DNA from 4 places in the Exiguobacterium sp. PHA03 genome. Region 4 is predicted to be linked to each of the others. Evidence: riboswitches for the same ligand, from Rfam matches in the RefSeq annotation. Region 4 holds a riboswitch; each other region holds the start of a gene.
What was found. Region 4 has a riboswitch for S-adenosylmethionine ahead of Q7C19_RS13660 (Na+/H+ antiporter NhaC family protein). Riboswitches for the same ligand answer to the same signal wherever they lie in the genome.

Region 1: another riboswitch for S-adenosylmethionine. It lies ahead of Q7C19_RS08940 (methionine ABC transporter ATP-binding protein); the one in region 4 lies ahead of Q7C19_RS13660 (Na+/H+ antiporter NhaC family protein).
Region 2: another riboswitch for S-adenosylmethionine. It lies ahead of Q7C19_RS13010 (LLM class flavin-dependent oxidoreductase); the one in region 4 lies ahead of Q7C19_RS13660 (Na+/H+ antiporter NhaC family protein).
Region 3: another riboswitch for S-adenosylmethionine. It lies ahead of Q7C19_RS09910 (methionine ABC transporter ATP-binding protein); the one in region 4 lies ahead of Q7C19_RS13660 (Na+/H+ antiporter NhaC family protein).

What each region holds. Positions count from the first base shown of each region.
Region 1 is NZ_JAUTYQ010000001.1:1,695,671-1,703,107, reverse strand. It holds gene Q7C19_RS08950 (PLP-dependent cysteine synthase family protein) at 1-519, shown strand, start outside; gene Q7C19_RS08945 (bifunctional cystathionine gamma-lyase/homocysteine desulfhydrase) at 512-1,678, shown strand; SAM riboswitch class I at 1,736-1,840, shown strand; gene Q7C19_RS08940 (methionine ABC transporter ATP-binding protein) at 1,919-2,941, shown strand; gene Q7C19_RS08935 (methionine ABC transporter permease) at 2,938-3,603, shown strand; gene Q7C19_RS08930 (MetQ/NlpA family ABC transporter substrate-binding protein) at 3,636-4,463, shown strand; gene Q7C19_RS08925 (MDR family MFS transporter) at 4,543-5,793, shown strand; gene sufC (Fe-S cluster assembly ATPase SufC) at 5,927-6,712, shown strand; gene sufD (Fe-S cluster assembly protein SufD) at 6,731-7,437, shown strand, end outside.
Region 2 is NZ_JAUTYQ010000003.1:89,600-97,036, forward strand. It holds gene Q7C19_RS12975 (NAD(FAD)-utilizing dehydrogenase) at 1-355, opposite strand, end outside; gene Q7C19_RS12980 (nitroreductase family protein) at 432-1,067, opposite strand; gene Q7C19_RS12985 (nitroreductase family protein) at 1,120-1,755, opposite strand; gene Q7C19_RS12990 (MarR family winged helix-turn-helix transcriptional regulator) at 1,757-2,212, opposite strand; gene Q7C19_RS12995 (YczE/YyaS/YitT family protein) at 2,367-3,032, opposite strand; gene Q7C19_RS13000 (DUF817 domain-containing protein) at 3,186-3,971, shown strand; gene Q7C19_RS13005 (DUF975 family protein) at 4,165-4,803, shown strand; SAM riboswitch class I at 4,914-5,016, shown strand; gene Q7C19_RS13010 (LLM class flavin-dependent oxidoreductase) at 5,091-6,149, shown strand; gene Q7C19_RS13015 (ATP-grasp domain-containing protein) at 6,146-7,093, shown strand; gene Q7C19_RS13020 (SRPBCC family protein) at 7,169-7,437, shown strand, end outside.
Region 3 is NZ_JAUTYQ010000001.1:1,889,281-1,896,717, forward strand. It holds gene Q7C19_RS09895 (MBL fold metallo-hydrolase) at 1-376, shown strand, start outside; gene Q7C19_RS09900 (alpha-glucosidase) at 439-2,049, opposite strand; gene Q7C19_RS09905 (aminotransferase class I/II-fold pyridoxal phosphate-dependent enzyme) at 2,198-3,385, shown strand; SAM riboswitch class I at 3,448-3,552, shown strand; gene Q7C19_RS09910 (methionine ABC transporter ATP-binding protein) at 3,638-4,651, shown strand; gene Q7C19_RS09915 (methionine ABC transporter permease) at 4,641-5,306, shown strand; gene Q7C19_RS09920 (MetQ/NlpA family ABC transporter substrate-binding protein) at 5,334-6,149, shown strand; gene Q7C19_RS09925 (GNAT family N-acetyltransferase) at 6,210-6,707, opposite strand; gene Q7C19_RS09930 (CAP domain-containing protein) at 6,796-7,437, opposite strand, start outside.
Region 4 is NZ_JAUTYQ010000003.1:223,674-231,110, forward strand. It holds gene Q7C19_RS13640 (alanine/glycine:cation symporter family protein) at 1-1,387, shown strand, start outside; gene Q7C19_RS13645 (hypothetical protein) at 1,473-1,934, shown strand; gene Q7C19_RS13650 (aldo/keto reductase) at 2,057-2,869, opposite strand; gene Q7C19_RS13655 (hypothetical protein) at 3,029-3,232, shown strand; gene Q7C19_RS13660 (Na+/H+ antiporter NhaC family protein) at 3,272-4,582, opposite strand; SAM riboswitch class I at 4,664-4,768, opposite strand; gene Q7C19_RS13665 (metal ABC transporter solute-binding protein, Zn/Mn family) at 4,838-5,851, opposite strand; gene Q7C19_RS13670 (alpha/beta hydrolase) at 6,021-7,010, shown strand; gene Q7C19_RS13675 (histidine phosphatase family protein) at 7,028-7,437, shown strand, end outside.

The DNA of each region.
Region 1 (7,437 bases), on a different contig from region 4:
CCGAATAGTTACGTTCCGTTACAATTCGAAAACGAAGAGAACCCAGTCACGTATCAGCGGACACTCGGTCCTGAGCTGATGGCGGACTTGCCGCATATCGACTGGTTCGTTGCCGGTTGTGGTTCAGGTGGTACGTTCGCCGGAACAGCGGACTTCTTAAAACAACGTCTCGGTACAAAAGCAGCAATCGTTGAACCGGAAGGCTCCGTCTTGAACGGTGGTCCAGCCGGTCCGCATAAGACAGAAGGTATCGGTACAGCGAAATGGCCAAGCCTCGTGCCACGTGAACTCGTTGATGAGATTCATACGATTTCTGACCGTGATGCATTTGACGCGGTTCATACACTCGCTGCTCGCGAAGGATTACTCGTCGGTAGCTCAGCAGGGGCAGCGCTCGTTGCTGCGCTTGATATCGCGAAGCGTCACCCCGGCAGTACGATCGTCACCGTCTTCGCAGACAGTGCCGAACGCTATTTAAGCCAACAAATCTTTGAAAAGGTGGACGAAACTCATGCGTAAGAAGACAGCATTGATTCATGGAGGAACAGGTGTCGACCGGGCAACAGGAGCCGTCACACCTCCGATCTATCAAACAAGCACATACAAGCAAGATAAAATCGGTCAACTCAAAGACGGATACGAATATTCACGGACAGCGAATCCAACACGGACGAGCATCGAACGATTGATTGCGGATCTTGAAGGTGGCGCACGTGGTTTTGCCTTCGGTTCTGGGATGGCAGCGATTCATGCCGTCTTCCACTTGCTTGAGTCTGGCGACCACATCGTCATGACAGATGATGTCTACGGTGGTACGTTCCGCTTGATGCAACGCGTCTTACCGAAGTTCAACATTCAAGTGACATTCGTCGATACGACGGACCTTGCAGCAACGGAAGCAGCGATCCAAGACAACACGAAGATCGTCTACGTCGAAACACCGACGAACCCGTTGTTGAAAGTAACGGACATCGCAGCGATCGCAACGATCGCCAAACGTCACGATCTTAAACTCGTCGTCGACAACACGTTCGCGACACCATATCATCAACAACCACTCGCGCTCGGTGCAGACATCGTCTTGCACAGTGCGACGAAATACATCGGCGGACACTCGGACGTCGTCGCTGGACTTGTCGTCGTCAAAGATGATGCGCTCGGCGAAGAGATGCACTTCATCCAAAACTCGACAGGCGGCGTGCTTGGACCGCAAGACAGCTTCTTGCTCGTCCGTGGTCTTCGTACACTCGGTATCCGGATGGATGCGATCGAAGAGACAGCACATGATCTCGTTGCGTTCTTGCAAGCGCAAGACATCGTCTCGAACATCTTCTACCCAGGACTTGCATCGCATCCTGGTCACGACATCCAAGCGAAACAAGCGACTGGATTTGGTGGGATGATCAGCTTTGATGTCGGTTCAGCAGCGAACGCAGAAAAACTCGTCGAGGCGACACATTTCTTCACACTTGCTGAGAGTCTTGGTGCCGTCGAGAGCCTGATTTCCGTTCCGGCACGGATGACGCACGCGTCGATCCCAGCAGAACGTCGGGCAGAACTCGGCATCACGGACGGTCTCGTTCGGATTTCAGTTGGACTTGAGGATGCGGAAGATTTGAAAGAAGACTTAACACGTGCTTTCACGTTCCTCGAAAAAGTTTCTGAAAAAACTGTTTGACAACAAAAATAACCCCTGCTAATATTCAGAATATATTCTACAAACTTAATACCGAAACTCTTATCGAGAGTGGTGGAGGGACTGGCCCGATGAAACCCGGCAACCGCGGATCTAATCCGAAGTGGTGCTAATTCCAGCAGACAAAAGTCTGGGAGATGAGAGCAAATGGTTTTGTGTACTGAAAAGTGCGCGCGTTTGCTCTAAAACGCGCGCACTTTTTTTATTTTAGGAGGGACAGTTGTGATTCGTTTACAAGACGTAGGAAAGATTTATCGCTCAAAGCGCGGAGCGGTCGAAGCCGTCGCGAATGTCGATCTGACAATCGAGCGCGGTGAAATTTTTGGAATAATCGGTTATTCCGGAGCAGGGAAATCGACCTTGATCCGATTGTTGAATATGCTCGAAGCACCAACGAGTGGTTCGATTCAAATCGATGGTGTCGAAATGACATCACTGAAACCAAAAGAATTACGAGGCGTCCGCAAGAATGTCTCGATGGTCTTCCAGCACTTCAACTTACTCTGGTCACGGACTGTTGAAGAAAACATCATGTTCCCACTCGAACTCGGTGGCTTCCCGAAGGCTCGCCGTAAGGAACGAGTTGCGGAACTGATTCAACTCGTTGGTTTGGATGGACGTGAAAAAGCCTATCCGTCGCAATTATCGGGTGGTCAAAAGCAACGTGTCGGTATCGCTCGGGCACTCGCATCGAACCCGGACGTTCTCTTATGTGACGAGGCAACGAGTGCACTCGATCCGAAGACGACGGACTCGATTCTTGAGTTACTCGTCGACATCAATGAAAAATTGAAACTGACGATTGTCTTGATCACACACGAGATGCACGTCATTCAAAAAATCTGTCACCGGGTCGCCGTCATGGAGGCCGGTAAAATCGTCGAACAAGGACCGGTCGCAGAAGTCTTCCGTCATCCGAAGCAAGCGATGACGAAGGAATTCGTCAAACAATTGACGTCGCCATCGGAAAACGAGTTGACGTTCGCGAAACTCCGCGAACGCTACCCAACCGGAAAAATCGTTCAGTTGACGTTCGTCGGATCGACGGCGGAAAGTCCGATCCTCGCGGAAGTCATGAAGGATTCACCCGTCCTGTTCAATATCATCGGCGGAAACGTCGGTCAATCACAGGAAGGGGCGCTCGGTACACTGTTCATTCAGTTAATCGGGGAAACAGAAGCAACACAAGCGGTCATCACGAAGCTTCAAGCCAGTGATGTTGAAGTGGAGGTGGATCACCGATGATTTCATTCTTTGACAACCTAGACTGGGACATGGTGTGGGAAGCGACAGGCAGTACGATCTATATGACGGCAGTCGCTGGTCTTTCGACATTCGTTCTCGGTTTGATCATTGGTTTATTATTGTTTGCGACAAATGAAGAATTGTTGTTCAAAAATCGGGCGTTTTATTCGATCTTGAGCTTGATCGTTAACGTCTTCCGTTCGATTCCGTTCATCATCTTACTGATCTTATTGATTCCATTTACGAAAGCAGTCGTCGGTTCGTTCCTCGGACCAACAGCAGCATTACCGGCACTGATTTTAGGAGCCGCACCGTTCTACGGTCGGATGGTTGAACTCGCACTTCGCGAAGTCGATAAAGGTGTCATCGAGGCAGCTGAATCGATGGGCGCGACGAAGTTCCAAATCATCTACAAAGTCTTAATCCCAGAAGCATTGCCTGCTATCGTTTCTGGTATCACGGTTACACTCGTTGCACTTGTCGGTTACACGGCAATGGCCGGAGTAGTCGGCGGAGGTGGACTCGGGGACATGGCCTTCATCGAAGGATTCCAGCGTTCTCAAAACGATGTCATCGTCATTGCGACCCTCTTAATCTTAGCAATCGTCTTCGTCATCCAAATCATTGGGGACTTACTGATCCGAGCAATCGATAAACGTTAATTCAAATTTTATTCATATTGGAGGAATCATTCATGAAAGTTTGGAAAAAATTCGTAGGTACTGCCGCTGTATCCGTTTTAGCAATCAGTCTTGCTGCTTGTGGCGAAAAATCATCAGGAAGCGACGACAAGACACTCGTCATCGGTGCTTCGAACGTACCGCACGCTCAGATCCTCGAACACGTCAAAAAGGAATATGAAGCAAAAGGCTACAAGCTTGAAATCAAGAAGTTCCAAGATTACGTGCTTCCGAACAAAGCGCTCGCTGAAAAAGAACTCGACGCGAACTACTTCCAGCACGTACCGTATCTCGAGCAACAAGAGAAAGAAAACAAATCGTATAAGTTTGCGAACGCAGGTGGCGTCCACGTTGAGCCACTCGGTATCTATTCGAAGAAATACAAGTCACTTGATAAGTTACCAAACGGTGCAACGATCTTAACGAGCTCAAACGTCGCGGAACGCGGTCGTGTCTTGACGTTCCTTCAAAACGAAGGATTAATCAAACTCAAAGACGGTAAAACGACAGACGCGCAACTCGGTGACATCGCGGAGAACCCGAAGAAACTCAAGTTCAAGACGAACATCGAAGCATCGCTTCTTCCGCAAGCTTACAAGAACAATGAAGGCGACGCCGTCCTCATCAACACGAACTATGCGATCGATAACGGTTTGAACCCGTTGAAAGACGCGATCGCGTCAGAAGATGAGTCTTCACCATACGTCAACATCATCGTCACACGTGACGGCGATGAGAAAGACAAACGTGTCACAGCACTTCTTGACGTGCTGCACGAGAAGAAAAACCAAGATTGGATTCTCGACAAGTACAAAGGTGCGGTCGTTCCAGTCAGCAAATAAGTTCACCGAAGCCGGCATCCTTCCTATATAATGGAAGGATGCTTTTCATTTGTCTGAAACAGGGGTTAGGGGGAATCATATGCAACGCATACGTCAACTGCATCCGTTGACAATCGGGGTCTTGTTCGGGACGTTTTTCTCACGTCTCGGAACGTTCATTACGATGCCATTTTTCGCTATCTACATGACGACCGTTCTGAAGTTTGATCCGGTCGATGTCGGCTGGGTTCTCAGTATTTCGGCGATCGCCAGTCTCGTTATGAGTTTCATCGGCGGTACATTGTCGGACCGGTATGGTCGCCGGGCGATGATGCTCGCCGGAACGATCGGGTTCGCGATCGTCTTCATCGCACTCGCGCAAGTCGAGACGTTCTGGGCATTCTTCATCCTCAGTGCCTTGAACGGAGTCTGTCGTTCGATTTTTGAGCCATCCGCTCGTGCCTTGATCAGTGATACGACGGACGAAGCGAACCGATTGTTCGTCTTCAATATCCGTTACGCGATGATCAACATCGCAGCTGCGATCGGACCAGGAATTGCCTTACTGCTGAGTGCGGGGAATACGTCCGCAACGTTTTACATCACGGCGTTCGTCTATATGGCATACGGGGTGATGATTGGATTCTTATTTAAACGTCATCCAATCACTGAGACACATGGTGGCAAGAAGGTCTCGTTCGGAGCGACGGTTCGTCTGTTGCGGACGGATATCGCCTTTACGCTGGCACTCGCCGGCATCATCTTCGGGGTCTTCGGCTACAGCCAGTTCAATTCGACCTTGCCGCAATTCTTGACGGAGACGTCACTCCTTGAAGGCGGGAAGACACTCTATGCGATCTTAATCACGATCAATGCGATCACCGTCTTGATCGTGCAGTATCCGATCATGAAGTTTGGCGTCAAGACGTCACCGCTCGTTTCGATCACGACCGGGATTGCGACTGTTGCGATCGGACTGTTCGTCATGGGGAATGCAAACGCGATCTGGTGGATGATCGTCGCGATGTTCATCTTCACGTGCGGGGAAGTGATGATGTTCACGATGACCGACATCTTGACTGATCGCTTTGCGAAGCCGGAATTAAGGGGCAGTTATTTCGGGGCAATGGGCTTGACGTCGATCGGACAATCAATCGGTCCAATTGCCGGCGGACATTTATTAAGTTTATATGGAGCGGACCGTCCGTTACCGATTTTCGGGATTTTAGCGGGCTTGACATTATTCGGAATACCACTGCTCCTACTGTCACAACGGATTCATCGGACTTCGACGATCGAGGAACTGGAGGAACCGATGAAACTTTCGAATGATTCTCAACAAAACGCATGATTTTGAGAAAAAACAACGAGCGATGACGCTTGAATAATACGCCATGTTTCTTTAAGATTAGAATGATACTAAATTAGTAACGCTCGTGTTCTGAATCGTCAGTCACGAAATGAATAGATGGAGGGATTCTAACATGAAGGCTTCACACTTGAAGATTGAAGATCTACACGTCGCGATCGACGGCAAGGAAATCTTGAAAGGCGTCAACTTGGAAATCAAAGGCGGGGAAATCCACGCGGTCATGGGACCAAACGGGACAGGTAAATCAACACTCGCATCAGCATTGATGGGTCACCCATCGTACGAAGTGACATCTGGTTCAGTCACACTCGACGGCGAAGACGTCCTCGACATGGAAGTCGATGAACGCGCACAAGCAGGTATGTTCCTCGCAATGCAGTACCCAAGCGAAATCAGTGGTGTTACGAACTCAGACTTCCTTCGTTCAGCAATCAACTCGCGTCGTGAAGAAGGCGATGAAATCTCACTCATGAAATTCATCCGTGAACTTGATTCACAAATGGGTCTTCTCGAGATGCCTTCAGAAATGGCACACCGTTACCTCAACGAAGGTTTCTCTGGTGGAGAAAAGAAACGTAACGAAATTCTTCAGATGATGATGCTTAAACCAGCAATCGCGATTCTCGATGAAATCGATTCAGGTCTTGATATCGATGCACTTAAAGTCGTTGCAAAAGGTGTCAACGAAATGCGTTCACCTGAATTCGGCTGCTTGATCATCACGCACTATCAACGTCTCTTGAACTATATCGAGCCAGACTTCATCCACATCATGATGGGCGGAAAAATCGTCATGTCTGGCGGTAAAGAACTCGCACACCGTCTCGAAGCAGAAGGTTATGACTGGGTTAAAAAAGAACTCGGCATCGAAGACGTCGAAATCGAAACAAAAGCGTAAGACGAGGGAGGAAGCATGATGACTGTAGAACTGAATCTTGCAGTAAATCGCGAGGCAGTGGCAGAACGTGCGACTCGCTTAGGGGAACCATCTTGGATGGTCGCAAAGCGTCAAGACGCGCTTGATCTTGCCCCAACGCTCGCATTGCCAAAAGTAGAAAAAATCAAGATCGAAGGCTGGAACTTCACAGAAGGTACGACGGAACTTGAAACCGTCACTGGTCTTTCTTCAGATATCGAAGCATTGATCGGCGAAAACCGTGATCACATGCTCGTCACGCGTAACGGACAACTCGTCCACGCGCAAAACAGTGAAGCGGCGAACGGCGTCATCTTCACGACGCTCGAAGACGCATTAAAACAACACCCGGAACTCGTCGAGAAGTACTTCATGACTGAAGGTGTTCAAGTCAACGAAGATCGTCTTGCGGCATTAAACGCAGCACTTCGTAACGGCGGTACGTTCCTTTATGTACCAAAAGGCGTCAAGCTGTCTGTACCGATGCAAGCAATCTACACGCTTGAGCAATCAGGCGCTGCCCTTTACCATCACGCAATCATCGTTGCAGATGCTGACAGCGAATTGACGTATATCGAAAACTTCGTCTCTTACGGTGACGAAGCGCATAACGTCAACGTCGTCACAGAAGTATTCGTCGAAGACAACGCAAAAGTTCTCTTTGGTGGTGTAGATACACTATCTAAGGGTGCCATCACGTATATGAA
Region 2 (7,437 bases), 130 kb from region 4:
CGACCGTATGGAGACCAGCACGACGGGCGCGAATTGCGACAGCAGGTGAATGCGTCGAGTAGGTCTCGATCATATCGGCACCGTATGTACATAAAAGATTATCGACTTCTTGGAACAGTCGTCGTGTCGTCTCTTCACCGATTTTTGAGACGAGCTCTCCGCCGAATCCCATCGCATAATTGAATTTTCCTTCTGATTTTCCAAGCCCTGCAAATCCAAGATACGCATCTTCTACTGTTCGCTTGCGGATTGGTTTTCCGGCATCGAGCAGTAAGACGCATTGCCCATCTTCAACGAGCTGATGAGCAAGGAAGATTCCCGCTACACCGGCTCCGATAATCGTCACATCATACATTACAGACGCCTCCTTTTCTCTGAGTATACAAAAAAGCCGGATTCCTATAAAAGGAATCCGGACTGAGTGAGATCGCTTATTTCCATTCTGCGATGTCAGCGATTGGTAGACGAACCGATGGGTATCCTGCATCTACTGCTTTACCGATTGAAAGCAACATGACTGGGAGGTAACGCTCTTTTTCAAGACCGAATGCTTCCGCGATTTGATCTTTTTCGTAACCGCCGATTGGGTTTGTGTCGTAACCGTGCGCACGAGCGACGAGCATCAATTGCATCGAAACGAGACCTGAGTCGATCAAGATGCTGTCACGTAATGTTTCAACGTCTTCTGGACGGTAGAAACCTTTGATGGCTGGTACTTGGCGATCGCGTACTTCTTGTGGCATGAGACCTTTTTCAACAGCCATATCGTAGATTGTCTCGATGCTATCGACCGCGTTCATGTCACCGAAGACAGCGATGACAGCAGAAGATGTCTCGACTTGGACTTGGTTGAATTTCGCGAGTGGTGCAAGTGTTGCTTTTCCTTCTTCGCTATCGATGACGAGGAAACGCCATGGTTGCATGTTGACGGAAGAAGGTGCAAGTGTTGCTTCTTCAAGGATTTGTGTCATTTCTTCTTTTGAAATTTTCACGTTCGTGTCGTAGTTACGAATCGAGCGACGTCCTTTAACGATTTCCATGAAGTCCGTTGTTGTTTGAGTAGTCATAATTATTCAATCTCCCTTGTGTATGTTTTTTCTTTTTTGTGGTGTGAAAAACTTATTTCCAGTCTGCGATGTCGTTGATCGGTAGGCGAACCGATGGATATCCTGCATCTACTGCTTTACCGATTGAAAGCAACATGACTGGGAGGTAACGCTCTTTTTCAAGACCGAATGCTTCTGCGATTTGATCTTTCTCGTAACCACCGATTGGGTTCGTATCATATCCGTGCGCACGAGCGACGAGCATCAATTGCATCGAAACGAGACCTGAGTCGATCAAGATGCTATCTTTCAAATCGTTTGCTGAGATACTGCTGTACATGCCTTGGATCGCAGGTACTTGGCGATCGCGTACTTCTTGTGGCATGAGCCCTTTCGCAACAGCTGTGTCGTAGATGTTTTCGAGTTGATCGACTGCGTTCATGTCACCGAAGACAGCGATGACAGCAGAAGATGTCTCGACTTGGACTTGGTTGAATTTCGCGAGTGGTGCAAGTGTTGCTTTTCCTTCTTCGCTATCGATGACGAGGAAACGCCATGGTTGCATGTTGACGGAAGAAGGTGCAAGTGTTGCTTCTTCAAGGATTTGTGTCATTTCTTCTTTTGAAATTTTCACGTTCGTGTCGTAGTTACGAATCGAGCGACGTCCTTTAACGATTTCCATGAAGTCTGTTTGAGTTTGCGTTGCCATATTAAATCGACTCCTCTTTTAGTTTAGGTAATGCGTCAGCGTTTGCTTCGATGCGCTGAATCATCTCAGCTAACGTCCGTTGTTCTTCAGCAGAGAATCCTTCGAGTAGATCCTCGAGAAACTCATCTTTTTGTTCGCGTAATTGAGCGATGCGCGTCGCCCCTTGTTCCGTTAAAGAAACAAGAATCACCCGATTGTCAGCAGCTGAACGCTCGCGAGCAATCATCCCGGTCGATTCCAGGTGCTTGAGATGACGGGTCACTGCCGCATGATCCACATTGACGCGTTTTTGTAACTCTTTTTGGCTAATCGTTTGATCGACTTGTAGTTGAGCGAGTAGATCCATTCGAGTCTGACTAAAACCATCCGTACAGAGATCGAATTTTTGAGCAATCGTCTTATTGACAGAAACGAGTGCATAGATCAATCGTCCTTTTTCAGTGCAGGAGATACTCAATCCATCACATCCTTCCCTTCGTTCGAAGAAACCTTTGACGTATCAAAGATTGATATGTAAACGAATATAACGTGTTTAATTTGATGACGCAACTTATTTGCTTTTAACATAAAAAGAGATATCATTCACGCGGAATGATATCGAGTCAGGCGACTTAGCTAATTTGGCGTTTAGACGCTGGAATTCCTTTTGCATCGATCGCTGCAATGATCCGACGGAAATAGAACAACCAAAATTGTAGGAATGGTCCGATTAAGAAAATCGAGAGGATTGTACCGAAGAAAACAGGACCACCGAGCAACCAGCCAATGCCGCATGCCGTGACCTCCATGATCGTCCGCATCAGACGAATCGACGTTCCAAATCGCTCTGCAAGTGTCAGCGTCAACCCATCGCGTGGACCGGCTCCATATCCGACAGCAACATAAAGACCTGCCCCCATGCCGATGATGAAGATGCCGAAAATCAACCAGATCGTATTCAACCAGATCGACTCAAAAGAGGGTAAGAGATGAGAATTAAGGACAAGATTCATGAAGACACCGACGAAAATCGCGTTGACGAGTGTTCCAATTTGTGGTGTGACGCGGTCTAATGTGTACTTAACGAACACGAGTAATAGACCAACGAGCAAAATAATCGTTCCGACGGACAGTGGTGTTTTCTTTTGGAGACCAAGATGCAATACATCCCACGTCGAGACACCGAGTTCAGCAGTGATCATCATCGATGAGCCGAGAGCGAGTAAAAATAAACCGAGTAGGAAGAGTCCCCACTTTAACGTAGCGCGTAATAACCAGGAAGCACGATGACGCGTCATGTCTAACACCTCATTTCTTAAAAATAATTGATTCGTTAACTGTATCATGAGGAAAGTAGAAGAAGAAAGACGAAATTTTCCGTTTTTTCCATCTTAAGAAGGAGGGGAAGGTCGAAAGAGAAACGTATACTGAAGAAAAAAGGAGATGACAGGATGAAAGCGATCCGACACCTGATTCGTTTTACATACATAGAAGCCGTCTGTTGCGTCTTTCCCGTCATGATTTTCGCAGCGCTTGCTCTTTCACGTTATCTTCCTGCTGAACCGATCGCTCGATACGATCTCCTGTTGCTATGGTGTCTTCTCGTCCAAATCGTCTTACTTGTCACGCGTTATGAAACGCTGGAAGAGTTCAAACTGATCTTACTCTTTCACGTGATTGGTCTAGCACTTGAACTGTTCAAAGTGAACGTTGGGTCTTGGAGTTATCCGGAACAGGCTCTAACGAAAGTGGCTGGTGTTCCCTTGTATGCAGGATTCATGTATGCAAGTGTCGCAAGTTATGTCTGTCAAGCGTTCCGAAGATTTCATTTACGCTTCACAGCATTCCCACCACCTTGGCTTGCGATCAGCGTAGGCAGTCTCGTCTATCTCAACTTCTTCACCCACCACTGGATCTTCGATGCACGCTGGCTATTGATGGTCCTCGTCGTCCTTGTCTTCTATAAGTCATGGGTTCATTTTACGATCGAGCAGACGATCTACCGGATGCCGCTCGTCCTGTCTTTTTTACTGATCGCGTTCTTTATTTGGATCGCTGAGAATATCGTGACGTTCTTTAAAGGGTGGGTCTATCCGCATCAGGAAAGAGGATGGGAAGTCGTTGATCTCGGAAAATTGTCTTCTTGGTTCCTGCTTGTGATCATCACGGTCCTGATCGTCATCGTCGCGAAATACAAGCAACGGGATCCGGCTGTGGAGATATATCAGCATACATAGACGAAAAACATGACATTTCGTTTGCGATGAAGCGCTTCGATGTTCAACGCTCGTTCTAACATGTGGACGACAACTTGAGCGTGCTTGGCTCAACCAGCAACGAGACGGGAAATTATTGAAAAAAGAGTGAAACATTAGAAGTTTTAAGCCGTAGAGTAAGGTGAGAACTTATTTTTCAAGGAGGACCTTACTCATGTCATCTCAATTAAAGAAAGCAGCGAAGGAGTCGCTCAGCGGTCGTTGGGGATTTGCAGTCCTAGCTTTTCTGCTGTTTAGTATTATTCAGGGTGTTCCTAATTTATTTGGATCGGATATCGATGAGCCGTCTAGTAGTATAGATCTCGTTGTATCATTGGTGTCGATTTTATTGATTCCAGTAGGAGTCGGTTGGACATGGATTGCCATGTCGATTGCTCGTGGCGAAGAAACGAAAGTGACGGATTTGTTTGAGCCATATGGTATGTTCCTGAAAGTGGTGGGGCTGGCCATTGTTCAATTCATCTTTATCGCGCTCTGGACGTTACTCTTAATCATCCCTGGTATCATCAAGTCATTCTCTTACTTGTTGACGTACTACATCCTTCGGGATGAGCCGTCAATCGGTATTCTCGAGGCAATCACGCGTTCACGTCAACTCATGGATGGTCATAAAATGGAAGCATTTTTACTCTTCCTATCATTCATTGGTTGGGCGTTGCTTGTCATCGTTACGCTTGGTCTTGCTGTCCTATGGGTCGGACCATACTTCAGTGTCACGCTTGCCAAATTCTACGATCGTATTCGTGGGGAGCAGGCGCCAGAGCAGACATCAGATTTCGTCGCACCATACTAATTCCGAATCCCGACACTACGTCGGGATTTTTCTTTAGGGGTAAATCCGATAGGAAAAGACGGTTTAATGGTTGCTTTAGTTCAATGAATTCTGTACGATGAATGCAACACATCTTATCTAGAGAAGTCGAGGGACTGGCCCGAAGACACTTCAGCAACCCCGCTATGGCGGAAGGTGCTACTTCCAGGAAGGAATACCTTCTGAAGATAAGAGCGGACAGGACAAGATACCGTCGCTCTTTTCGAACTTCGAAAAGAGCGTTTTTTTATGATAAGGGGGACGATGGAGTGGAGTATGGTTTTTGGTTACCGATTTTTGGGGGATGGTTACGTAACGTCGAGGATGAACAGATGCCAGCGACATTCGATTATGCGAAACAAGTCGCACAAACAGCTGAACGCATCGGCTTCTCGACGACGTTAATTGCGGAATTGAACTTGAACGATATCAAAGGCATCAAGGAACCGAGTCTTGAGGCATGGACAACGGCAGCGGCGATTGCTGCAACAACAGAACGTCTTGAAATCATGACAGCGGTTCGTCCCGGGTTCCATAATCCGGCGACGACGGCGAAGATGGCGGCAAACATCGATCAGTTGAGTGGAGGACGATTTACGCTCAATGTCGTCTCGGCCTGGTGGGCAGAAGAAGCAAAACAATACAACGGTATTTTTACTGCACACGATGAACGCTATGCCCGAACGGAAGAGTTCGTCACGGTCATGAAAGGACTATGGGCAGATGCGTCACCGTACAGCTTCTCCGGCAATCACTATACGATCGAACAGGCAGAACTCCATCCGAAACCCGTCCAGCGTCCGGGAATTAAGCTCTACGCTGGTGGAGAGAGTGAAGCCGGAAAACGGACGATCGTCGAACATTGTGATGCCTACGTCATGCATGGAGGCACTGTTGAAGAAGTAGCTCATAAAATCAATGACATGAAAATACGCCGGGAAGCGACGGGACACGCACCGCTTGAGAGCTTCGGTCTTGCTGCCTACATCATTTGCCGGGATACGGAAGAAGAAGCGCTTCTTGAGTGGCAACGCATCACGGACGTCAAGGAAGACAGCGCCGGTTATGCCGGTTATCAAGATTTCATCAGTAAATCGCAACTCGAACAACAGGTCGAGCGAAATGATTATTCCGTCTCGAACCGTGGTCTGCGACCGAACTTGATCGGAACACCAGAACAGATTGCCGAACGGATTCTAGCGTTCGAAGCCGTTGGTGTCACGTTGCTCTTGTTACAATTCTCACCACAACTCGAAGAAATGGAACGCTTTGCCCGTGACGTAATGCCACTGGTCGAAGCGAAACGAAAGGTAGGTCAACAATCATGACAAAAATTCATATTCTCCACGAAAACCAAGAATGGACGGATCATCTCATCAAACGTCTCGACGAACTCAAGTTGCCGTACGAGCAGTGGCACTTGAATGAAGGAATCGTACCGTTAGATGAACTGCCGCCAGAAGGTGTCTTTTACAGTCGTATGAGTGCGTCTTCGCATACGCGGGGGCATCGTTATGCGCCAGAGTTGACGGAAGGGGTCCTCGCTTGGTTAGAAGAGCATGACCGGACTGTCTTTAACGGAACGCGTGCGCTCCGTCTTGAAGTCAGCAAAGTCAATCAATACACGGCATTGCGTAAGGCTGGGATTCGTGTACCAAAGACAACAGCTGCTGTCGGACGTGATCAAATCGTACAAGCAGCAAAAGAAATCGGTGTTTCGTCATTCATCACGAAACATAACCGTGCCGGGAAAGGTCTCGGCGTCCAGTTATTCCATTCGATTGAAGCACTTGAAGCTTATCTCGATGGTTCGACATTCGACGAACCAGTCGATGGCATCACGTTGATTCAAGAGTACATCCAAGCACCAGAACCGTACATCACGCGGTGTGAGTTCGTGGGTGGAAAATTCGTCTATGCGGTCCGAGTCGATACGTCGGAAGGATTCGAACTTTGCCCAGCTGATGCGTGTGTGATTGATGACTTGTTTTGCCCAGTTGGTGAAGAAGCGCCGCAAACACCGATGAAGTTCCAAATCGTTGAAGGCTTCGATGATCCAATCATTGAAAAGTACGAAGCGTTCCTCCAAGCGAACCAGATCGCGGTCGCAGGTATCGAGTTCATTAAGGATGCGTCAGGTACGATCTATACGTATGATGTCAATACGAATACGAACTATAATTCCGATGCCGAAGCTGCTGCAGGACGCTACGGCATGCTTGAACTGGCGAAGTTCCTCGGAGCTGCTCTTGAAACAAGCACAGTAAAATAAGAATCTGCTCCCGCCCTGTCACCGGACGTTACAAGACCGGATGACAGGGTATTTGTATAGAAAGGGGGCGGATCTATGATTACGTGGAGAGAAGAACGACAGCTCGATATCCCGATTGAGGAAGCATGGCACTTGTTTGATCACACGCGGCTGCAACGTCTGATTCCGAACGTCGTCCAGCATGAGGTGATTGAACGAAAACCGGGTGTCGTCGGTTCGACGTATCGTCAAACGTACATGCAGGGCAACCGACTCGAAACCTACATCGTGACCGATTTAGCCTATACGAATGAGCCGGACTTTAAACAAAATACGATTGGATTCACGTTAGCTAAAATATTTAA
Region 3 (7,437 bases), on a different contig from region 4:
AACACGTCCAGATCGATTGCTCGAAAGTGGTCAACAAGTCGGTAGCCTCAGCGTCATCGCCTCGCCAGGTCATACACCTGGTTCGATTTCTCTTTGGCATGAAGGTAGTCGGATGCTGATCGCCGGAGATGCCTTTCAGACACAAGGGGGACTCGCTGTCTCCGGTGACGTCCGTTGGCAATTTCCGTTCCCAGCACTTGCGACATGGGATCCGGACGTTGCTCTTCGCTCCGCCGATCAATTAACGGAACTGTCTCCAGATATTCTTGCCGTCGGACATGGTCCCCTCATCCTTGGACCAAGTTACGAGATGCGCCAAGCCGTCGATCGATTCACGCACGTCTTACAGACGAAAAAATCGTCACCTTTCAAATAACACACGAAAAAACATCCGCGACGCGTTCCTGACACGTCGCGGATGTTTTTTCGTCCAGCAGTTCAATTCTGTTCTGTAACAGTATATCGATATACACGTGCTTCATAAGGACGTAGTTCATCCGAGATATCTGGATAGTTCGACACAAGCAACTTATCTTGTGATAAAACGAAGGCAGTTTGCATCGGTTCGTCATGCACGTTGAGAACGATCCGCCACACTTCTCCCTCTAGTTCCCGCTCATAGATGTAGAGATACGGATCATGAAGAGCTAAGTCGCGATACGTACCATAGACCATGATTGGATGATCCTTTCGCATCTGAATCAATGCTCGGTAGAAGGCAAGTACGGATGATGGATCGGCTTCTGCTTGCGCGACGTTGATGTCCGTGTAATTCGGATTGACCGCTAACCACGGTTTCCCACTCGTAAAGCCTGCCGCGTACGTACCGTCCCACTGCATCGGCGTGCGGGAGTTATCGCGTGCGAGTAACTGCATTGACGAGAGTACGACCTCCGGATCCTCGCCGCCAGCGACGCGCTCTTCATATCGATTGCGAAAGGCGACGTCTTGATAGAGCGACGGATCCGAGAAGCGAATCCCCGTCATCCCAATCTCTTCTCCTTGATACACGTATGGAATGCCAGGTAATGTATGCAACATCAAACCGAGTAGTTTCGCACTCTCGACTCGGTATCGTTCACTGCCGAAGCGGGTCACTTGTCGCGTATGATCGTGGTTGTTGAGAAACTGTGAATTGACGCCTAACGGATACAAGACGTCATACCATCGTTTCTGAATTTCCTTGAAACGTAAAAGATCCATCGCCTCCATGTCGTCCGCGATTTCGAAGTGAAACAGCGTCCGAAGTTCTTCACGTTCTTCACTGACATATAACAGACCGTCTTCCGGACCAACGAACGGAATCTCACCGACCGTGAACAAGTCTTTCCCGGCAAGGACGTTCGCATGCATTTCCTGAAGGAAGTCGTGCACACCTGGTTGATTCCCGAGATACGATAGATTAAACGGATTGACGACATCCTCAAGCGAACGTTTTTTGATCAAGTTGATGACGTCCATCCGGAAACCGTCAATCCCTTGAGCGATCCACCAGTTCATCATGTCGTAGATCGCTTGCCGGACAGCCGGTTGTTCCCAGTTTAAGTCCGGTTGCTCTTTCGCAAAAGAATGGAAATAATATTGTTCGCGCTCTTCACTCCACGTCCACGGGCTCGGCGCAAAGTACGACCGCCAATTGTTCGGGGGAGTCTCTTTCGTTCCATCTTTCCAGATGTACCAATCATCCTTGTCGTGGATTCGGTCCCGCGACTGACGGAACCAGTCATGCTGGTCACTCGTATGATTGACGACCAAATCAAGAATTATCTTTAAGCCGCGTGCGTGAGCCGCTGTGATCAACTCTTGTAGATCGCCCATCGTCCCCGCCTTGTCCATGATCGTGTAATAATCGGCAATATCATAGCCATTATCGATGTCTGGAGAACGGTAACATGGATTTAACCAGACGATATCGACACCAAGCGATGCGATGTAATCTAGCTTGTCGATGACACCTCGCAAATCACCGATGCCGTCCCCATTCGAATCCTTAAAACTGCGCCAATAGACTTGATAGACGACTGCTTCTTTCCAGCTAGCTCGCTTCATCTCCTCACTCCTCTCCCTACTCTCTATTCCCGCTCCACATATCTGTACCTGTTTATTGGACGATTTTTTTGAATTTCAAAAAAGTTCTTTTCTTTTGACTGAATATTCGTTATCCTTGACGACAATACTACGAAGGAGGCACACATCCATGAAACATTTCGCTCCATCTATCGCCATCGATCGGCTTCCTGCTCCCGTTTTCGCTGAACTTGCGAACCGAATCGGTGCTGTGAAAGCTGCCGGACATGATGTCATCACCCTTGGTCAAGGAACACCCGATCAAACGACGCCCGTACATATTCTCGACGCCTTGAAACAGGCGATCGATGAGCCAACAAACCTTCAATATCCACCATTTCGTGGACATGATTTTTTAAAGCAAGCCGTCGCGAGCTTTTATGCGAACGAATTCGGCGTCACGATCGATCCGGCAACCGAGGTCGCAATTCTTCTCGGTAGTAAAGCCGGAATCGTCGCCTTACCACAAACGATCGTCAATCCTGGAGAAGGTGTCATCGTCCCGGATCCGGGGTACCCGGATTACCTGTCTGGAGCAGCACTTGCTGGTGCTTACCCGATTACGCTTCCATTGCTTGAGAAAAATAACTTCCTGCCGGATTACGATTTACTTGATACGACAGATGTCGAGCGCGCCCGGATGTTGTTCCTCAATTACCCGAGTAATCCGACAGGTGCGACAGCGACAGCAGAAGCCTTCGAACAGACAGTTGCCTTCGCGGATGCCCATGATATTTGTGTCGTCCATGATTTAGCCTACGGTGGCATCAGCTTTGATGGTCCCACACGAAGCTTCTTGCAGACGGAAGGGGCGAAAGATGTCGGAATCGAGTTGTTCTCACTCTCGAAACGCTTCAACATGTCTGGCTTCCGAATCGCTTTCGCGATCGGAAATCCGTCCGTCATCTCAAGCATCGAGACGTATCAGGAACATCTCTACGTCAGTGCCTTCACACCGATCCAACATGCAGCGACCGTTGCCCTGACGAGTGACCAAACATGTGTCCGTGAGTTAAGTAGCTTATATGAAACACGACGCGATGCATTGTTTACGAAACTCGATGCAATCGGCTGGAGTGGACCACGACCGGGCGGTTCCTTCTTCGTCTGGCTCCCCGTGCCGGAAGGATACACGTCCCAAAGCTTCACGGATCATCTGCTTGACGAAGCACACGTCGCCGTGACCCCTGGATCATTCTTTGGTGAATACGGCGAAGGATACGTGCGGATCAGCTTAATTGCTGACGTCGAACGGCTAGAGGAGGCCGTCGACCGAATCGGAACGCTCAACCTGTTCCGGACACCTGTTGCGGAATAATTCTGAAAAAACATTTGACAGATGGGAATCATTTCCGTTAAAGTAAATCCCAACAGCATAACTACTTATCGAGAGCGACCGAGGGATTAGGCCCAACGACGTCCGGCAACCACCTATCAGGAACGGTGCCACATCCTACAGAATGGATTCATTCTGAGAGATAAGTTACGAAATCTTACACTTTCGTCGCTTTTTTCTGGTTGCTCTGCTACTAGGAAAAAGCGACTTTTTTTTGTACAAGGAGATGAGCAAATGATTGAATTCAAACAGATTACGAAACGGTTCGTCCGAGACCGGACCCCGATTTTCGCATTACGGGATGTCGATTTGACGATTCAAAAAGGAGAAATCTTTGGGATCATCGGCGAATCCGGTGCCGGTAAGAGTACGTTACTTCGTCTGATCAACGGTCTCGAGCATCCGACACAAGGAACGGTCAAGGTCGACGGTGTCTCGCTCGGTGGGATGTCAAAAGCAGATTTGCGTCAACTTCGTTTGCGGACAGGAATGATCTTTCAGCATTTCCAATTGATCCAGTCGCGTAATGTCGCAGATAACATTGCTTTCGCACTGAAGGCTGCCGGCGTCAAACGAGCAGATTTTCCAGAACGGATCCGTGAACTCGTCTCACTCGTCGGACTCGAAGGATTCGAAACGAACTTCCCGAGTCAGTTGAGCGGCGGACAAAAACAGCGCGTTGGGATTGCCCGGGCACTCGCGAATGATCCAACCGTCTTGTTATGTGACGAAGCGACCTCTGCCCTTGATCCGGTCACGACGCTGCAGATTTTAGATTTGTTGAAAGATTTGAATGAACGACTCGGATTGACGATTGTCCTCATCACGCATGAGATCGATGTCGTCAAACAGATTTGCCATCGTGTCGCGGTCATGTCGCAAGGGGAAGTCGTCGAAGTCGCCTCTACATACGATTTGTTCAGTCAAGCCAAACATCCGGTGACACAACATTACGTCGACACGGCACTCCAGATCGAGCTACCGGAACGCATCTTGCAAGCGACACCGGGAAAGATCATCCGCCTGCAGTTCACGGGCGAGAAGACCGGTGAAAGTACGTTATCGGAAGCCATCCGTCGATACGATATCTCGGTCAGCATCCTGCACGGAAAAGTCGATTACATCCAAGACGTCGCTTTTGGTGTCTTAATCGTCAGCTTGACGGGATCCTCCGATCAAATCGCACCTGCCCTCGACTGGCTTGCGGCGGAACTTCATACACTCGAGGTGATTCAGGATGTGGCTTGATCGTATACAAACGATGTTACCCGAGTTGTTGAAGGCACTTGGTGAGACGGCGTGGATGGTTGGCATTTCGCTTGCCTTCGCATTGGTCGTCGGGATTCCACTCGGGATTCTCCTGTTCGTCACCGACCGCGGTTTATTCTTTCAAAACATTGCCATCCGACGTGTCCTTGACTTCGTCGTCAACATCGTCCGGTCCTTGCCGTTCATCATCTTGCTTGTTGCCCTCATTCCATTAACGAAATTCTTGCTTGATAATACGATTGGTCCGACAGCAGCATCCGTCAGCCTCAGTGTCGCAGCGATTCCGTTTCTCGCACGACTCGTCGAAACATCACTGCGTGAGATTCCACCTGGTTTGATCGAAGCAGCGGAAGCGTGCGGAGCGAAACCATTACGGATCATCGTCAGTATCCTTTTACCAGAAGCACTCCCTGGCATCATTCAGGGCATCACGCTAACGACGATCAGTTTGATCGGCTTCTCGGCGATGGCTGGGATCGTCGGCGGCGGAGGTGTCGGTGACCTCGCGATCCGCTTCGGCTATTATCGCTATGATAATCTCATCATGATCGTGACGATCGTCGTCCTCATCGTCATCGTCCAGAGCATTCAAGCACTCGGCAATCAACTAGCGCGAAAAACAGACAAGCGCTAATCATACATATAAAGGGAGAGTTGAATCATGAAAAAACGATATGCCTTTTTAGCGACAGCCTTACTCGGTGCAGGAATCCTCGCAGGATGCGGAGACAGCAGCGCTGATGAAAAAGACAAGACGATCAAGATTGGGGCGACAAGCGGTCCTTATAGCGACATGGTCAAACAAGCGATTCAACCGCAACTCGAAAAGAAAGGCTATAAAGTCGAAATCGTCGAATTCAGCGATTATATCCAACCAAACATCGCACTCGGTAGTGGCAATATCGATGCTAACTTATTCCAACACTCGATTTACCTGAAGACGTTCTCTAAAGAAAAGAAGCTCGACCTTAAAGGGCTCATCACTGTCCCGACGGCACCGATGGGACTGTATAGTAAAACGGCGAAGACACTTGACGACGTCAAGACAGGCGCTGAAGTCGCGACACCGAACGATCCAACGAACCAGGCACGCGCGCTGAACCTCTTGGCAGAACAAGGCTGGATCGAACTGAAGCCAGATGTCGATCCACTGACCGTCTCAGAGAAAGATATCGTCAAAAATCCGAAGAAACTCGTCATCAAGCCGCTTGAAGCAGCGCAACTGCCACGTGCCATCGAAAGCGTTGATGTCTCAGCAGTTCCAGGGAACTTCGCGCTTGCTGCGAAATTCGATTTACTCGATGCGTTAGCACTTGAGACGATGGACGAGCAATACCGGAACCTCATTGCTGTCCAAACGAAAGATGCAGACTCACAAGTCGCAAAAGACCTGAAGACAGCTGTCGAATCCGATGCATTCAACACAGTCATCGAAAAATCATTCAAAGGTTTCAGCAAACCAAATTGGGCAAACTGATTTTAAAAACGACCGGAATTCAAAAGAGATCATCTCTCATTGAATTTCGGTCGTTTTGTGTTAGAACCGATACCACATGAGTTCTTCATCATGATAGGTACCATCGATTTTCAACGCCCGCGGTTCAATCGCGTACGATTCGAAGCCAAGCGACCGATACAAGGCTTTAGCGGCTTCATTCGTCCGAACGACCGAGAGATGAACCTGCTCGATCCAAGGACGTTCCTCTAATGCCCGTAATGCCTCTTGTACCAATTGCTGTCCGACCTGCTGTTTTCTGATGCTTGGAGTGACGTACATCGCAAATAAATTGGCTCGATGTCGCATCTTGTCCAGCTCGGAGCAGACAACGGTGACGACCCCAACGAGTTGCGCTTCATGAAAGGCACCGAACGTCGCTGCCTGTTCGCTCTGAAATCGCGTAGCATACTGGTCGACCGGTCGATCTTTTTCCGCTTCATAATCGGAGCCGAACGCTTCCGGGTGATTCTGTAATGCTTCTAATCGCAATGCTTTATAGAGTACTGCATCTTCTGGATTCAATCGACGGATTTCCAATCGCCCCACCTCCTGCCTTTAGTTTAAAACAAACAATCTCATGAAAAAGAGAACGACATCGTGAAATGTCATCCTCTTTTTTACATACTTAAGGTGTTCGGAAATTAATCGTGAAGTACGGTGCGTTGTCTCGGAATGCCACACCGACATCGGCTTGCTTGTACTCTTTTTTCAAAATATTTTCTCGGTGTCCTTGTGAATTCATTAGACCCCAATGCGCGGCAAAGACGTTCGGATACCCCATCGAGAGGTTTTCACCAGCATAGCTGAACGTGATTCCTCCGCGTTTCATCCGGTCGAACGGATCACGACCTTGTGGATCTGTATGCGAGAAGAAATTATGTTTCGCCATGTTTTCGCTGTGACCACGGGTGACCGGCTTCAATGCTGTGTACGGTGCTAACGGATTCAACTTATAATCAGCGCGTTCCCAGTTCATCAAGCGAAGCATCAGTTTCTCATCCGTCGTCCGTAGCGCATTTGACGATGTACCGTAGAAGCCTTTTTTCTTCGCTTCGACGTCTTTTGGAATCGCAAGTGTCGCTTTGACTTTATTGCCGTCATGTTGATCGAAGAAGTACGTCACATAGTTGCCTTTCTTCTCATAAACGGCGGCATGGTCCAGATTCAGCATGTAGTTTGTGTTGCCTTTACGATAGGATTTCACTGCAGTCCAACCCTTTTTCTTCAAAGAGGATTCCGTATCCTTATTCAATACTGCACCTTGTGT
Region 4 (7,437 bases):
ATTGATCACACTGTTAGTCGTGTTAGGTATTTACTTTACACTTCGAATGCGGTTCGTTCAATTCCGGATGATTCCGGAGATGGTTCGCTTATTGTTCCAAGGAACAGATGATGGAAAAGACGGTGTCTCTCCATTTCAAGCATTCGCAATCAGTACGGCAGCGCGTGTTGGTACCGGAAACATCGCGGGTGTAGCGGCTGCAATTGCACTAGGTGGTCCAGGAGCAGTTTTTTGGATGTGGTTGATTGCCTTAATTGGATCGGCATCAGCATTCGTTGAAAGTACACTTGCTCAGATTTATAAGGTACGTGACGGAAAAGAATGGCGTGGTGGTCCAGCCTATTACATGGAAAAAGCGCTTGGACAACGGTGGTTAGGAATCGTCTTTAGTGTTCTGATCACGATCTCATTTGGTTTTGTCTTCAACTCTGTCCAATCGAATACGATTTCCTTGTCACTGCAAAGTCAATATGGTGTGGATAAGATGTGGATTACGGTCGGATTGGTCGTCTTGACGGCACTGATCATTTTTGGTGGTGTTCGTAGTATTGCGACAGTCGCTTCTTTCATGGTTCCAATCATGGCAGGTGGTTATATCCTGATCGCCCTGTATATCATGGTGACGAATCTTGAAGTATTACCGAACGTCTTTAAATTGATTTTCCAAGAAGGATTATTCGAATTTAAGACACTAGCAGGGGGAGCAATCGGAGCGGCCGTTTTAAATGGTATTCGTCGCGGTTTGTTCTCGAACGAGGCCGGTATGGGTTCGGCACCGAACGCAGCAGCAACGGCTGAAGTCTCCCACCCGGTCAAACAAGGCTTGATTCAATCATTCGCGGTCTTCGTTGATACGTTGATGGTCTGTTCGGCGACAGCGATGATTGTTCTCGTCAGTGGTGTTCCGACAAAAGATGCGAATGGAGATGCCTTAGCCGGTATTGATTTAGCGCAAGGGGCACTTGCGTCGCAAGTTGGATCACTTGCGACAGGATTCATGGCACTTGCCATCTTCCTCTTTGCCTTTAGTTCTGTCGTTGGAAACTACTATTACGGTGAATCGAACATCACGTTCATCCGTGACAATAAACAAGTCATGATGGCATACCGTGCACTCGTCCTCATCATGATCGTCTTCGGTTCACTTGTCGAGTCGGCTAGTCTCGTTTGGGCTTTAGCGGACATCTGTATGGGACTGATGGCAATCGTTAATCTATATGCGATTTTCCGCCTCGCAAAAATCGCGAAGCTTGCGCTCGATGATTACGTGACACAACGAAAAGCAGGAAAAGAGCCGCGTTTCTATGCGGATTCAATTCCGAACTTGCCAGGAAAACATACGCTTGAAGCATGGCATGGGTCAGAAGAAGACGAAAAAGCGATCTAAGAAAAGGGAGTCAGAGAAATCTGACTCTTTTTTTGTATAGAACGAATTTAAAAAGGGAATACAGAGTACAGAAGGGAGGGGGAGAATGGAAAACGTACATTTCGTTCGCGTCACGGATGCGGTCTGGGAGTCGTTCGGAAACGATCCCCACATCATCATGGACTGGATATTATTCATTCATGAGACACAACCCGACCATGAACAATTGTTTGCCCTCGAACAAACGAATGCCATCTACCATTTGATGAATCAAATCGATATCTATATTGATCAGGAAACGCACTATAATCTAGGGCGAGCGATCATTGGTGAAGAGTTGATCGTCAATGAGGAAAAAGCGGCAATCGTCGGTATTCTTCCTTTACCGCTTTTGATCATTTCCGCTGAAGTGATGCGAAACTTCGATCAACGGGCACTCGCTTCGATTCATGATGAAGCTGGAATACCGGGCGAATTCGAATATGTCTGGGAGCAGTTCGCCGATCTGCGTGCCTATTTTCAAAAGGCAGAAGAAGCGGAAGATACGATTTTGATTTATTACGTATGACTAGTACCATCTATAAAAAAGAGACCTGCTTCCAAGTCGTCGACTGGAAACGGGTCTCTTGTCGTTCATCTAAATCAAGATGACTTCACATGGAAATCACTCTTTTTACAATAACTTTTAGATTAAAAATCGATTTCGTCTGGATCCGGTCCGAGGCGGACATCCGTTGCTAGACGATCAATTTTCTCAAGATCATCGGCATCGAGTTGGAAATCAAAGACGTCGAAGTTTTCTGCAATGCGTTCTGGTGTGACGGATTTTGGAAGAGCAACGATACCGTTGTCGAGGTGCCAGCGCAAGACGACTTGTGAAGGTGTCTTACCATGCTTCTCTGCGATTTCCTTGAAATCGTTGATTTCGAGGAATTTCCCTTGCATGAGTGGACTCCATGCTTCGACTTGGATGTTGTGATCTTGCAAGTATTCGTGCAGTTCGTGTTGCGGCAATTGTGGATGCAATTCGACTTGGTTGATCATTGGTGCCATCAAGCCCTCTTCTGCCAATGTATCGAGGTGATGTTCCTTGAAGTTCGAGACACCGATCGCTTTGATCTTGCCTGCTTCATAAAGTTCAACCATTGCTTTCCACGCTTCGATATAGCCTTCGACTGGCCAGTGGATCAGGTAGAGGTCAAGGTAGTCTGTTTCGAGACGTTCGAGCGATTCTGCGAATGCTTCCTTCGTCCGACCGGCACGAATATCATCGTTCCAGACTTTCGACGTTAAGAAGAGATCCTCACGTTTCACGCCGCTTTCTTTGATTCCTTTTGCGACACCGCGCTCGTTTTTATAGACAGCAGCTGTATCGATATGACGATAGCCGACACGTAGTGCTTCAGCAACAGCAGCGGGTGCTTCTGTTTCTTCGTCTACTTGCCAGACACCGAATCCGATTTGGGGAATCGTAATACCGTTTGAAAGTTTTGCGTATTGCATGTGTTACTCCTCCTCATAAAACGTAGTTTAGATTTGCTCGTTTAGTTTAGCACGAACGAACGAAACCGTCCGTTTCCATGCTCATGGAGGAATAGAATGGGTTAAAATAAAAGAGAATTCATCACATCTGACCGTATGTCAGAAAGAGGGGGAGAAAGGATGGCTCAAAAGAATAAAAAGCTATCAAAGGGAGCTTGGCTTAGTATTAGTGCCTTGTTGGTCATGCAAGCAGTTAGCCTATTTTTCAGTGCACGAAAATCAGGACGTAACCCGTGGGTATGGGGAGGCGCGGGACTCCTTCAGTTTCCACTTCCAGCAATCGCGTATTTGATTTTAGAACGACAAGCGAAGCAGAAAAAATAATGAAACAGGTCCGATCACCATGATCGGACCTGTCGTTGGTTAAGAAGAGATTTTTTCCTGTTGAGCAACTGATTTTTTCGGACGTGGGAAACCAAAGATGATGGCAATCGATCCACAGACGAAGAGCAGGAACGGATAGAACAGATACGGAATCAGTTCTGGTGAAGCTGTCTTCGTCAACTCTGCTGCGATCAGCAGTTGTGCCCCATACGGAATGATGCCTTGAATACCGCAAGAGAAGATATCAAGAATACTCGCTGATTTCTTGCGGTCGATTTCATACGTATCAGCGATTTCAGCCGCGAGTGGTCCAGCGACGAGAATCGAGATCGTATTGTTCGCCGTTGCGAGGTTCGTCGCACTGACGAGTGCTGCCATACTGAATTCAGCACCGCGACGCTGTGAAATCTTGCGCGTCAACGTCTCTTTCAAGTAGGCGATTCCGCCATTGAACGTGATCAAACTGACGAGACCACCCATGAGGAGTGTCAAGATTGAAATCTCTGCCATGCCCATCATTCCTTCAGACATCGAAAGGACGAACCCACTTAAGCCAAAGCTACCGTCGATCATACCGATGATTCCAGTGAGCAATGTGCCACCGACGAGAACAAGAATGACATTGACACCAAATAGTGCAAGGACGATGACGGCGAGATACGGAATTAATTTGTAGAACTCGAATGCTTTAGCTGCTGCCGCATCGCCAGAACCAGAAACGAACGCGAGTAAGATGACCGTTAAGACGGCAGCCGGGAGAACGATCATGAAGTTCGTCCGGAATTTATCGCGCATGTTCGTTTTTTGTGTCCGAACGGCAGCGATTGTCGTATCCGAGATGAACGACAAGTTATCACCGAACATCGAACCACCAACGACTGACGCTGCTGCGATCGCAACGTTGATACCTGTTGCTTCATGAATACCGAAGGCGATTGGAGCAAGTGCGGCAATCGTTCCTGTCGAGGTACCCATTGCCATCGAGATGAATGCTGCGATAACAAATATCCCACTCATCAGGAGTGAAGGAGGTAAGAACGTCAAAGCAGCATTGACAGTTGCTTCGATTGCGCCGATCGCTTCCGCTGTTCCAGAGAACGCACCGGCTAATAAGAAAATGAAGACCATGATCATGATATCAGGATTTCCGGCACCGGTTGCGATACGTTCGACCGTTTGATTGATCGATCCTTTCGTCATGATTGCAGCAAAGATCAACGCGATCAAAGCGGCGATCAGAATCGGAAATTTGTAAAAATCGTCATAGAAGATACCGGCTCCGATGAAGAGGACCAGGAACACGACGAGCGGAAGAAGTGCCCATTTGTTAGGCGTAATCGTTTCTTTCATTGTTGATACCTCGTTTCTCAAAGATACAAAAAAAGACCCCTTCGCAAGAAAGAAGGAGGTCTTTATGAAATAAAGACGCTCTTCTTATCTCTCAAGCTTTCGCTTGCTGGATTTGGCACAGTACGAATCAAATCGTCCGCTGCCGAAACATCATTGGGCCAGTCCCTCCGTTTCTCGCGATAAAAAGAAGTCATTCAATTGTTGTAAAACACGTTTCTTACCGTACCGCATTGAGTAACGCGTGTCAACTGTACTTTACTGAAGTGCCTGTTCTAACGTCTGGACGTTTTCTTCCATCAACTTAAAATACGAGCTGTTTTGCTGCGATTTCGTCACCGACTCGAGGTTATGGATCGTCACGGATTTAGCTCCGATTTCTTTTTGGATGACACGCGCAACCTTTGGTGAAACCGTTTCTTCGAACGCGACGTATTTCAAATCATGCATCCGCGCTTCTTTCACTAAAGCAGCCAGTTGCTTTTGTGAGGGTTCATCGGAAGGGGAAATTCCGGCGATTGGAAGCTGCGTGAAACCATATCGTTCGGCGAGGTAACCGTAAGCTGCATGTGTAACGAGAAGTTCTTTTTTTGATCCGTCAGCGACGGCTTGCTTGAACTCTTTATCGAGTGCGTCAGCCTGCTGATCGAACGCTTTCAAGTTTTTTTCGAATGTTGCTTTGTCTTTTGGTACTTCTTTTGATAAGGCGACTGTGATAGAACGTGCCATTGCTTTGGCGTTGACAGGATCAAGCCAGACGTGTGGATCGTATTTTCCATGATCGTGTTCTTCCTCTTCGTGCGCATGTTCATCAGTTGCGTGATCATCGTGCCCTGCTTCTTCGTGCGCATGCTCATCTTCTGTATGTCCCTCTTCTTCATGTGCGTGAAGCGTAGCATCCGATTCCAGCAAAGTGACATCCTTACTCGTCTCGACGAACCGGACGTCCGTGCCTTTTAGACTCTCTTGGATTTTTTTTGAATAGGGTTCAAGTGTCGTACCTGTCAAAAGGAAAAGGTCACCTTTGGCAATCTCAGTGAGTTGCTTTGACGTCGGTTCATAGGAGTGCGGATCTGCTCCAGGTGGGACGATCATCTTCACGTTGACTTGATTACCACCGATTTCACGGGCAATGGCAGCTGTTGCGAACGTCGATGTATAGATTTCCGTCTTTTTATCATCTGAAGTCGATGAATCGGTGTTTGATCCACAAGCTGCGAGGATACTTGCGCTCGCGAATGCGACCGTTAAAGCAGGAATGATTTTTTTCATTATATGTTACCTCCGTTATTAAAACGTAATTATTCCGATTTGGACTTTTTCACTATAGCGGAACGTTTGAGAAGCGTCAAGTACGAATACCGAGACGTTCGACTTCTTTTAAAACGGGGTAAAAGGATAATAAAATGAAGGAATTGATACGTATTTTGGAGGTGATCAAGTGAAACGTGAAACTGCATGGCTAATGGGGGGAGCTGCACTACTAACGACGGCAGCTGCGGGAGCAAGTATCTGGAACAATTACGGTGCATTACTTCGGTGGACTGAACCCGCCTTGCCAATCACAGAAAAACAACTCGCACCGCGGACACTCACTTACAAACAAGTGGGAGACCGTACCTTACAACTCGATCTCTATTATCCGCCGGGGGAAGGACCGTTTCCAGTCGCGATCTACGCGCACGGTGGCGCATTCGTTCGTGGAGAGCGCGAGGATCTGTTCTGTTTTAGCCCGATCGTTGATCGCCTGCTTGAACTTGGGGTTGCTGTTTGTAGTATCGATTATCGTCTGTTTGAAGAAGGCAGTTATTTTCCGGATAATCTCGAAGATGTACGGGATGCCTTATGCTTTTTGAACAAAGAAGCAGAAGATCTTCGCATTTTAAGAGGACGGATGATGGTATGGGGAGACTCAGCCGGAGCTGCACTCATGCTGACGACGGCACTTGCCCCATCTGCTTTCGTTGGTGAGCGCGATGAACGACACATGCCATTGATCAGTGGTGTCATTGCCTTATATCCACCGACGAATTTTTTATTGTTTACTTTCATTCAGACCTGGATCGCTCACATTAAGTTTTATAAAGGTGGACGGGAAGAATGGCGCAAGCTCATGACTCACGTTTCACCTGTGACGCATCTCTCGTCAGACGCCCCACCGATCATGCTCCTGCATGGCAAAAAAGATCCAATCGTTCCGTTTTCCCAAGCTCTTCACTTCGTTGAAAAAGGAGCCGATGTCGGAGCTGATGTCCGTTTGTTTTCTTTTCCGAACGGTACCCACTCACTTGCTAGTTTTGCACAGACAGAAAATCCATTGAAAATTGAACGACTGCTCGAACGAATTGAACGCTTCACTTGTCAGGTGTTGTTATTGCCACCGCGACAACTTCCCGATGAAAAACATGATACAATCAGTCATATTTCTTGAATGAAGGAGACAGAGACATGACTGAAATTTGTTTAGTGCGACATGGTCAGACGGATTGGAACTTAAATGAACGAATCCAAGGAAGAGAAGATATCCCGTTGAATGCAACAGGAAAAAGACAAGCGGAACTCAGCGCCGCTTATCTAGCCAATGAAAAGTGGGATGTCTTGCTAGCAAGCCCGTTGTCTCGCGCTGTTGAGACAGCAGAAATCATCGGACGTGCGGTCGGATTGACGATCACAGCGACCGATGACCGACTCGTTGAGCGTGAATTTGGTGCTGCTTCCGGTGAACCGGTTGCGTCGATTTATGAAGCTGTTCAAGCGAACGATACGAAACGTGTTCCGGGTCTTGAAACGGAACAAGCGATTCAGGATCGCGTATTCGAAGCATTACAGGAAGTGACACGAACGTATGAGGGGAAACG